DNA from 3 places in the Streptomyces sp. NPDC001732 genome. Region 1 is predicted to be linked to each of the others. Evidence: riboswitches for the same ligand, from Rfam matches in the RefSeq annotation. Region 1 holds a riboswitch; each other region holds the start of a gene.

Region 1 (3,254 bases):
GTGAACCGGCTCGGGCCACGGGGCCGGGGGACGCGGCGCATCGGACCGTATCGGGTCGGGCCAGGCCAGGTCGCCTCAGACGTTGAGACCCTTGTCGCGGAACCAGGCCATCGGGTCCACGCCCGTACCGCCCGGGGTGTGGACCTCCAGGTGGAGGTGCGCACCCGTCACGTTGCCGGTCGCGCCGACCCGGCCGATGGTCTCGCCGGTGGTGACCTTCTGGCCGATGCCGACACCGATCGACGACTGGTGGCAGTACCAGATCTCCGTGCCGTCGTCGAGCTCCAGCACCGTGCGGTAGCCGTACGCACCCGCCCAGCCCGCCGACTTGATGGTGCCGCCGTGCACGGCCTTGATCGGGGTGCCGGTCTGGGCCGCGAAGTCGAGGCCGGTGTGGTGGCCGGAGGACCACATCGATCCGGCCTGACCGAAGGTCGAGGTGATGTGGTACGAGGAGGTCGGGAGGGCGTAGCTGGCGGCGAGCTTGGCGAGCCGCAGGGCCTCCGCCTTCTTCTTGGCCTCCTCCTCCGCCTTCTTCTTCTCGGCGGCGGCCTTGGCCTCGGCCGCGTCCTGCTGCTTCTTGGCCTCGGCGGCGGCCTTCTCGGCTGCTTCCTTCTCCTGCGCGGCCTTGGCCTCGGCGTCGGCGGCGTCCTGCTGCTGCTCGGCCTGCTGGAGGATACGGGCGCGGAGCGCCTCGCCCGCGTCCGTCCGGCCCTGCTCGGCCTCGGCGAGGGTGATGCCCGCGGAGGTCAGCGGGGCGGAGGCGGTGGCGTCCTCCGACGCGTCCGTGTCCGAGTCGTCGGAGAACAGGGCGCCCACGCCGGGAAGTGACGCGGCGTCGGGAAGCTTCTCCGTGATGGAGTCGGGGACGGAGATGGAGACCGGCGGCTTGCTCTGCGCGGTGGCCATGCCGCCCGCGCCGACCGCCGCGATGACACCGACGCCCAGCACCGTGGAGCTGCGGGCGAGTCCGTTGCGCTGCTTGGCGACGCGGTGCCGGCCGCGCACGGGGCGGACGGACTCCTCGGTGGGGTTCCACTCCTCCTGGCTGCGCGCGGGCTCGTCGGCACGGAAGTCGCCGCCGAAGTCACTGGTGAACTCGGTGGTGAAGTCACCGCCCCGGCCGGTGCCGTAGTCGCTGCCGTACGCCGTCGTCACCGTCCCGTGGGGCGCGGCGTCGGGACCGAAGCCGGAACCGTGCTGCGCGGGGAAGTCGGCGCCGAAGCCGGAGCCGTGATCGGGATTGAACCGGGACGGGGCTTCGGGGGCAGGCTTGTTGGACGCCACGGGGGCGCACTCCTTTCCTTCCTTCTCGCCTACCGGGTTAGCTGACGGGTTCGGAGCAGGAAGGTCTCCTACGGGCCCCTCTGCCTCTCACGAGACACAGGCGTCCGATTCACCCCATATAGGTGGTTCCCCGGTTCCCTTGCGGAATTCGGCGCTTGCGCACGGTGCCGCCATTGGCGACGGCTGGGACGACCGCGCTGCGTTATCGAACGTTAATAGACAGCGGGCTCGCATTCCAAGCCGTTCCCACTGATCGTTCACGTCTTTGGCCTGGACTTTACGGGACACAACCGGGCGGAATCGGACGAGTTGAGCACCCTTCACTCGCTGCCCCATTTCTGACGTTGCGTCAAATGTTATGCGGAGCGACGCCTTTCGGTTACGCACGGTGGCACCGTGAGCGGAGGGAACGGACCCGGAACACGCGGAACCTCATCACGCCCGCCCAAAACCCTGCCCGAACTCCGTCCGAAACCCCGCCCGCCCACGTCCGACCTCCACTCGCCTCCCCGTCCGTCACGCCTCCGGCCCGCCGTCCGTCACGCGTCTTCCCGACCGATGATCCGCACGGTCCGGCGCCGGTCCGGCTGCCCCTCCACCGGGCGCATGACCGCGAGCAACGCCATGTCGTCGGTCGTCTCGCCGCCCGTGTGCAGGCGCACGTCATCGGTCAGCGCGGACAGCAGTTCCTCGGGCCCCGGGAAGATCCGCCCGCGCAGCCGGTCCACAGGGTCGTAGAAGACCCCCTCGGCGTCCCGCGCCTCGGAGAGGCCGTCCGTGTACAGGAGCAGGGTCGCCCCGGCCGGCAGCTCCCACTCGTCCGTCCGCTGCGGCCACGCGCCCAGGTCCATCCCGAGCGGCAGCGCGGCCTCGGTGGGCCTCAGCACCTCCAGCTCCCCGCCCGGATGCAGCAGGATCGGATCGGGGTGGCCGCGGTTGACGATGCGCACCCCGGACGCTCCGGGCGGGATCTCGGCCAGTACGGCGGTGATGAACCCCTCCAGCACGTCGAGCCCGCCCCGCCTCGCCTCCTCCCGTTCCAGCGCCCGCTCCAGCCGCCCCGCCACGCCTTCCAGGGAGGGTTCCTGCTCCGCCGCCTCACGGAACGCCCCGGTGACCACCGCCACCGTCCCCACGGCTTCGAGGCCCTTGCCCCGTACGTCCCCGACCACCAGCCGCACTCCGTACGGGGTGTTCGTCACGGCGAACAGGTCGCCGCCGACGAACTCGTCCGCCTGCGCCGCCTCGTACCGCGCCGCCACGCGCAGTCCGCCGATCCGGTCGGACGGCTCCGGCAGCACCGCGCGCATGGCGGTCTCCGCGATGACCCGCGCGGAGGCCAGCTGCTCGTTGCCGCGCCGCACCACCGTGTTGATCACGACCGCGAGGACCGAGACGGTGGCCAGGGTCAGCAGCTCGATCAGCGGCACGGCCCCGGGCAGCGTGCTGCCGGACAGCCGCAGCACGATGACGGCCAGCATCGAGGCGATACCGGTGCGGACGGTGCTGGCCAGCGAGAAGAACGGGGCGGCGATCAGTGGCGCCGCCACGAACAGTGGGATGGCCGTGAAGGGCGGCGGCGTGAGGGCGTCGAACACCAGCCCGCCGATGATCATCATGGCGGGCAGCGCACTCACGAACCGCCTGGTGCCGACGCCGCCCTCGGCACGCCCGCCGCGCCGCTTCTTCCGCTTCCACACCACCCGTTGGTCTCCTGCCCGGTACGTCCGCGGCTGCGGACGGAACCGCGCCCCGCCCTCCAGACTCCCCAAAGCGGAACGGCCCGGCGACCGCTTGTCGGCCAACAGAGGTAACGGAGGCGATGGAAGCGATGAAAGGGATGGAAGTGATGAAGGCGACGGAGGCGTCCGGGCGGAGGGACGGAACGAGTCAGGCCCGGCACGCTGTGCGTGCCGGGCCTGACTCTTCAGTAGCGGGGACAGGATTTGAACCTGCGACCTCTGGGT
Region 2 (3,254 bases), on a different contig from region 1:
GCACCCGCCGGCCGTCCGCGGCGGGCAGGCCGCCCACGTCGCGGAAATTGCGGACGCCCGCCAGTTCGGGTTCCGTCGACGGGATCTGCGGCAGCTGCTGGGTCACGGCGACTCCTGGAGTGTCTGGTGCCGGCGCGAGTCACCGGCAAGGCAACTCCCGCGACGATACGACATCGATTCCTCAGGCAATCATCTTGGCCATTGCCTGTCGATACCCCCGTGAACTCCCTTGCCTCCGAGGCCAGTCCGCCCGGGCCTTCGCGTCCTGGCTCGACGGGCTCGTGCAGATCACCGGCGGCGCCGGCCACGACGACTCCGGACTGTTGCGGCTCGCCCCGGGGAGTCGTACACGCCCGTGTTCGCCGGTCTGCGGAGCGGGCGGGGGTTCGGCGGGGCGAGCCGCGCCTGGCAGCCGGCCCGGGTGATCCCGGACGCGGAGAGCCTCCGGCCGGCGCACCAGCGACCGGGCCGGGCTCGGCGACTGGACACCGAATCCGGACCGCTTTCCCGACGGTCCGAGGCCGCTCGCGGACGAGGTGTGCACTCGGCATGCGGTCCGGCATCCGGGTCGAACCGGAAATGGTCGGACCGGAAAGTGATCTCTATCGCGCACATCCCGACCGGGTGCAGCACTTCCCGGGCAGGAAGCGGACCGAGTACTGCAATCAGCTGGTGCTGAACCTGGCCCGTTCCGATGTGCGGGAATATCTCCGGGAACAGTTGGACGCCCTGCTCTCCAGTGCCCCATCGACTATGTGAAATGGGATTTCAACCGCTGTTTCACCGATGTGGGACGGTCGGGCGAGGAGTACCCGCAGAAGATCTGGACCGAGCAGGTGGCCGCCCTGTACGAGCTGATCGACCGGCTCGGGGCCGCGCACCCCTCCGTCGAGTTCGAGTCCTGCTCGGGCGGTGGCGGACGGATCGGCCTGGGCATCCCGTCCCGCACGGACCAGGTGCGGACCTCCGACAACCCCGACCCGCTGGACCGGCTCGCCATCCAGGAGGGCTTCGGCCGGATCCGCCCGGCCGGGGTGATGGCCGCCCGGGTCACCGACAGCCCGAACGTCCAGTTCAACGACAGGGTCAGCTCCCTGCGCCTCCGCTTCGTGAGCGCGATGGCCGGGGTGCTCGGCACCGGCGGGGACCTCGCGGAGTGGAGCGAGGAGGAGCTCGCCGAGGGGCGGGGCCGGGGGATCTGTACAAGGAGATCCGGCCGGTGGTGCAGCACGGCTCGGTACTGCTGCACCACCGGCCGCACACCGGGCTCCGGGGGCCTCGACGCGCGCGTGCCGAGGCTCCGGAAGGGATGACGCGCGAACCATGTCCATAATGCGCATTTTGGGGTAACTTGCCCCGAATGTGCGGGAGATGGTTGTCCGCTCGTGAGCGGGATCATATCCGTGACGGTGTGTGGCGAAGCGACGGTCGGGTATTCCGTGCGCGGCGCGGAAAGGCAAGATCCTTAATCCACGGAGTGTGACCGGAATTCCGCACCGATTTCCCGGCGCGGAATCCGGCATGGAACCCACGGCTTGTTCTCACCGTCCCGGCTCGCCTACGGTCACCGTCAATCAATCCGGACGGACCGCCCAATCCTGCCGCCGCCCGGAATTCGCACCCAATGATCGCGTGGCAGGAGCGGGGGAACCAGGTAATCCGCCGACCGGGAAATCCGGCCGGCTAGGGGTGAAGTCGCGCTCGCGCGGCCGGGCATCTCCAGCCCGAACCCGACAGCTCACCTCGCAGGCGCCGGAGAGGAAATACTTCATGCCCATATCGGGTAAGCACCGTCGTCCCAAGGCCGGCCCCATCGCCCGCGGCGTCGTCGCGGCGAGCGCCGGCGGCGCCGTCATCGCACTCCCGCTGCTCGGTGCCACCGGCGCCCACGCCGCGGAGCAGGCCGCCCCGGCCGTCATCCCGCAGAAGGCCCCCGTCACCGCCACGCACGCCCAGCCGGTCGCGCAGAAGCAGGCCCCCGCCACCACGACGTACTCCGTCGTCCCCGGCGACTACCTGTCGAAGATCGCCACCGAGCACCAGGTCCAGGGCGGCTGGCAGAAGCTGTACCAGGACAACCGCGAGGTCGTCGGCGCGAACCCCGGCCTGATCTTCCCGGGCATGAAGCTGGTCCTCGCCGGCAAGGCGTCCGGCGGCGCCGCGGCCACCGGCGCGGGCACCGGCTCGTCCCTCCCGTCGAAGGCCCCCTCGGTGCCGTCGGCCGTGAAGAAGTCGGCCCCGGCCAAGTCCGCGCCCGCCGCCACCGAGGCCAAGGCCGCGACCTCCGCCCCGGCCGCCCAGAGCACCGGTTCCGGTTACGCCCACCCGGTCCCCGGCAACCACACCACCGCCTACCGGGCCTCCGGCGCCAACTGGTCCAGCGGCAGCCACACCGGGATCGACTTCCCCGTCTCCACCGGCACCAGCGTGAAGTCCATCACCTCCGGCACCGTCGTCACCGCAGGCTGGGGCGGCGCGTACGGCAACCAGGTCGTCGTCAAGCACGCCGACGGCCGCTACTCGCAGTACGGCCATCTGTCCTCGATCTCCGTCTCGGCGGGCCAGACCGTGGGCACCGGCCAGCAGGTCGGCCTCTCCGGAGCCACCGGCAACGTCACCGGCCCGCACCTGCACTTCGAGGTCCGCACGGGCCCGGGGTACGGCTCGGACATCGACCCGATCGCCTACCTGGCCTCGCACGGCATCTACGTCTGACCCGTACGGCCGGGCAACCGGACGGCGGAATCCGACCCGAGCGAAACGGCAAGGGGCGGTGCGCGGCGGCGCACCGCCCCTTCCGCGTATTCCCCCTTCTTCAAAACTGACCGGGTGGTCTATCTCACCTCCCGTCAACCCCTCATTACGGTCGCGTAGGTCACATTCAGCGGTGCAGGATAAGCGTTTGTGGCAGACGATTCGAGAAAAAATCAACGTGGCGTCACCAACCGACATGGTGTCATCGGGTCGTACGCGGCGATCGGCGACAGCTTCACCGAGGGCGTCGGCGACCCGGGTCCGGACGGGACCTTCGTCGGCTGGGCGGACCGGTTCGCGGTACTCCTCGCGGACCAGCTCCCGGACACCGGAGCGGAGGCGGACACCGAAGGCTCCGCGCACGGGGACTTCCGATACGCCAACCTCGCCGTACGCGGACGCCTCCTCGACCAGATCGTCGAGGAGCAGGTGCCGCGCGCCAAGGAACTCGCCCCCGACCTGGTGAGCTTCTGCGCGGGCGGCAACGACATCATCCGCCC
Region 3 (3,254 bases), on a different contig from region 1:
TTTTCCGGAACGGACCGGCCGGAACGCGCCCGGGTCCACGGAATTCCGGCCGTTGGCATCAGGGCGGGAAGAACTCGGCCCGAACGAATTCGGGCGGAAGGGGTTCCCGCTCCCTCGCCCGGCCCGGTCGCGGCCGGGCCGGGCCGGGCCGCGCAGCACCTTGAGGTGTGCCTCGGTGCGGCGCCGGGCGGCGCGCTGCACCCAGCGGCTCCAGCAGCATCCGGGCCTCCGGGAGGTCGGCTGCCTCCGGCTCAGCGGGGTCTGCACCCCAGAGGCCGCGTGCCGGCGGGTGATCACGAACCCCCTCGGCCCCGGGGTCCGCAACGTCTCTCTCGCCGGAACACGGAAAACCCCGTACCGACGCACCGACGTTGGGCTGTGGGACGGGTCGGCAGGCGGGCAGGCGCTCGCGCCGGGGTGCCGGGCGGGTACGCCGATGGCCCCGGCGGGCTGCTTCCGGGGCCATCGGGAGGTGCGGAGAGGTACCGCGAGGAGGTGCGGGTCAGATGTTGACGCCGTGGGCGCGCAGGTATGCGACGGGGTCCACGTCGGAGCCGTATACCGGGGTCGTGCGGGCCTCGAAGTGGAGGTGGGGACCGGTGGAGTTGCCGGTCGAGCCTGAGAGGCCGATCTGCTGGCCCGCGCCGACGCTCTGGCCGACGGAGACGCCGATCGAGGAGAGATGGCCGTACTGCGTATACGTCCCGTCCGTCATCCGGAGCACGATGTTGTTGCCGTACGCGCCGCCCCAGCCGGCCTCGACGACCGTACCGGCGCCGACGGCGACGACGGAACTGCCGGACGCGGCGTGGAAGTCGATGCCCGAGTGGCTGCCGGAGGACCAGAGCGAGCCGCTGGACTTGTAGCCGGTGCTGATGTACGAACCGGCGACCGGCAGCCGGAAGGAGCCCAGCCGGGCGCGTTCGGCGGACCGGGCGGCGCGCGCCTCCTCGGCACGCGCCTCGGCCGCGCGCTTCGCTTCGGCCCTGGCCTTCGCCTCGGCCTTCTTCTTGGCCTCCGCCTTCTTCTCGGCTTCCGCCTTCGCCTTCGCCGCGACGTCGGCCTGGTGCTTCTGCACGTCGGCCTGGGCGTCGATCTGATCGGCGAGGGTCGCGTCGATGGCGATGACCTGGTTCAGGCCGGTCTCGCTCGTGGAGGGGGCCTCGGAGTCCGCGGCGAGGGCCGGGGAGGCCAGGCCGCCGATGACTCCGGTGGTGGCCAGAGCCGCGACGCCGACGACCTTCGCGCTCCCGCGCGTCAGGCGGCTCGGGGCACGGTGCTTCCCGGTGGCACGGGTGAACGCCATGAAGTGGCTGGTCCTTTCCTTCCTTCTCGCCTACCGGGTTAGCTGACGGGTTCGGAGCAGGAAGGTCTCCTACGGGCGCCCCGGCCGTCGCGGCTCGGGCGTCCGATTCACCCCAGGGACTGCATGGGTCCCCGGCTCCCCCGGCTCGCGCCTGACGGGGACTCGGCGATGACTGCCCGGTACGTCGCGGTTGCGGCATACGAGTGGCGGGCAGCCCAGCCGACGCTAAGCGGGGCCGCTTTCATTCACCAAACGGACAGGCCGTTTTGTAGCGCATCCCACAGGGCAGACAGGCAACCTCCCTCACAAGGGCGGACAAAAGGGAGGGTCTCGGCGAAATCCCTCTCACCCAGATCCTCCCTTCGTCCCGATATGCGAATGCCCGACCGGCCGGTCCGCGCCTGGGCTCAGGCGACCGGCGGGGCCGTTCCGCTCGTCAGCCGGTGACCACCGACACCTCTCCGATGCCCAGCGCCCGGACCGGCTCCGCGATCCGGGCCGCGTCACCGACGAGGACCGTGACCAGCCGGTCCTCGGGGAAGGCGTTGACGACCGCCGCGGTCGCCTCGACCGTGCCGGTCTCCGCGAGCCGGGCGTACAGGTGCGCCTGGTAGTCGTCCGGGAGGTGCTGCTCGACCTGGTCGGCGAGGGTGCTCGCGATGGAGGCCGCGGTCTCGAACTTCAGGGGCGCCACACCCACGAGGTTCTGCACGGCCGTCTCGCGCTCCTCGTCGGTCAGGCCCTCCGCCGCCAGGGTCCGCAGGACCGTCCACAGGTCCTTGAGCGCCGGCTCGGTGGACTCCGTGTCCACGGAACCGCTGATGGCGAGCATCGCGGCACCGGTCGCGCCCGACGCGGAGTCCGGGGCCGACGACCGCAGCACCTGGGCGAAGGCCCGCACACCGTAGGTGTAGCCCTTCTCCTCGCGCAGCACCCGGTCCAGCCGGGAGGTGAGCGTGCCGCCCAGGCAGTACGTGCCGAGCGTCTGGGCCGGCCACACGCTGTCGTGCCGGTCGGCGCCGATCCGGCCGATCAGCAGCTGCGTCTGCACCGCGCCCGGACGGTCGACGATCACCACCCGCCCGGTGTCGTCGGCGGTGATCGGCGGGGCGGTCCGGGGCTCGGCGGGCTCGCCCGACCAGTCGCCGAGCGTGTCGGCGAGCAGGGCGTCCAGGTCGATGCCGGTGAGGTCGCCGACGATCACGGCGGTCGCGGTGGACGGCCTGACGTGGGCGTCGAAGAACGCGCGCACCGCCGCCGAGTCGATCCGCTCCACCGTCTCCTCGGTGCCTTGACGCGGGCGCGACATCCGTGCCGCGGCCGGGAACAGTTCCTTGGAGAGCTGCTTGGCGGCGCGCCTGGCCGGGTTGGCCTGCTCGTGCGGGATCTCGTCGAGCCGGTTGCGCACCAGCCGCTCGATCTCGCCGTCCGCGAAGGCGGGCGCCCGGAGCGCCTCGGCGACCAGTGCCAGGGCCTTGGAGAGCCGGGAGGCCGGAACCTCCAGGGAGACCCGGACGCCGGGGTGGTCGGCATGCGCGTCGAGGGTGGCGCCGCAGCGCTCCAGCTCGGCGGCGAACTCCTCCGCGGTGTGCTTGTCCGTGCCCTCGGAGAGCGCCCGCGACATGATCATGGCCACGCCGTCGAAGCCCTCGGGCTCGGCGTCCAGCGGGGCGTCGAGGAAGATCTCCACCGCGACGACCTGCTGGCCGGGGCGGTGGCAGCGCAGCACCGTCAGGCCGTTGGGCAGGGAGCCCCGCTCCGGCGCGGGAAAGGCCCAGGGCCGGGCGACGCCGGGGGCCGGCTGCGGGTGGTACTGCATCGAAACTCCAGTCGCGGCGGCGTCGGTCACTTGCCCGCTCCTTCGTGCGCGTCGGTGTCGTCGGCGTCGGTCTCCGCCATGTCGGCGGGCTCGGCCGTATCGGCGGGCTCGGCCGACTCGACCGGCTCG

Evidence for each region. Region 1 has a riboswitch for cyclic di-AMP ahead of ACWCXX_RS36085 (M23 family metallopeptidase). Riboswitches for the same ligand answer to the same signal wherever they lie in the genome.
Region 2: another riboswitch for cyclic di-AMP. It lies ahead of ACWCXX_RS20915 (M23 family metallopeptidase); the one in region 1 lies ahead of ACWCXX_RS36085 (M23 family metallopeptidase).
Region 3: another riboswitch for cyclic di-AMP. It lies ahead of ACWCXX_RS14575 (M23 family metallopeptidase); the one in region 1 lies ahead of ACWCXX_RS36085 (M23 family metallopeptidase).

The regions. Positions count from the first base shown of each region.
Region 1 is NZ_JBSFFY010000077.1:1,220-4,473, reverse strand. Features, by position in the region: gene ACWCXX_RS36085 (M23 family metallopeptidase) at 76-1,287, opposite strand; cyclic di-AMP (ydaO/yuaA leader) riboswitch at 1,299-1,451, opposite strand; gene ACWCXX_RS36080 (PP2C family protein-serine/threonine phosphatase) at 1,827-2,987, opposite strand; tRNA gene ACWCXX_RS36075 (tRNA-Met) at 3,219-3,254, opposite strand, start outside.
Region 2 is NZ_JBSFFY010000020.1:121,548-124,801, reverse strand. Features, by position in the region: gene ACWCXX_RS20925 (tyrosine-protein phosphatase) at 1-106, opposite strand, end outside; partial or broken gene ACWCXX_RS20920 (alpha-galactosidase) at 255-1,270, shown strand; cyclic di-AMP (ydaO/yuaA leader) riboswitch at 1,609-1,767, shown strand; gene ACWCXX_RS20915 (M23 family metallopeptidase) at 1,771-2,715, shown strand; gene ACWCXX_RS20910 (SGNH/GDSL hydrolase family protein) at 2,905-3,254, shown strand, end outside.
Region 3 is NZ_JBSFFY010000011.1:113,460-116,713, reverse strand. Features, by position in the region: partial or broken gene ACWCXX_RS14580 (GntR family transcriptional regulator) at 94-366, opposite strand; gene ACWCXX_RS14575 (M23 family metallopeptidase) at 503-1,306, opposite strand; cyclic di-AMP (ydaO/yuaA leader) riboswitch at 1,320-1,484, opposite strand; gene ACWCXX_RS14570 (M16 family metallopeptidase) at 1,743-3,125, opposite strand; gene ACWCXX_RS14565 (M16 family metallopeptidase) at 3,152-3,254, opposite strand, start outside.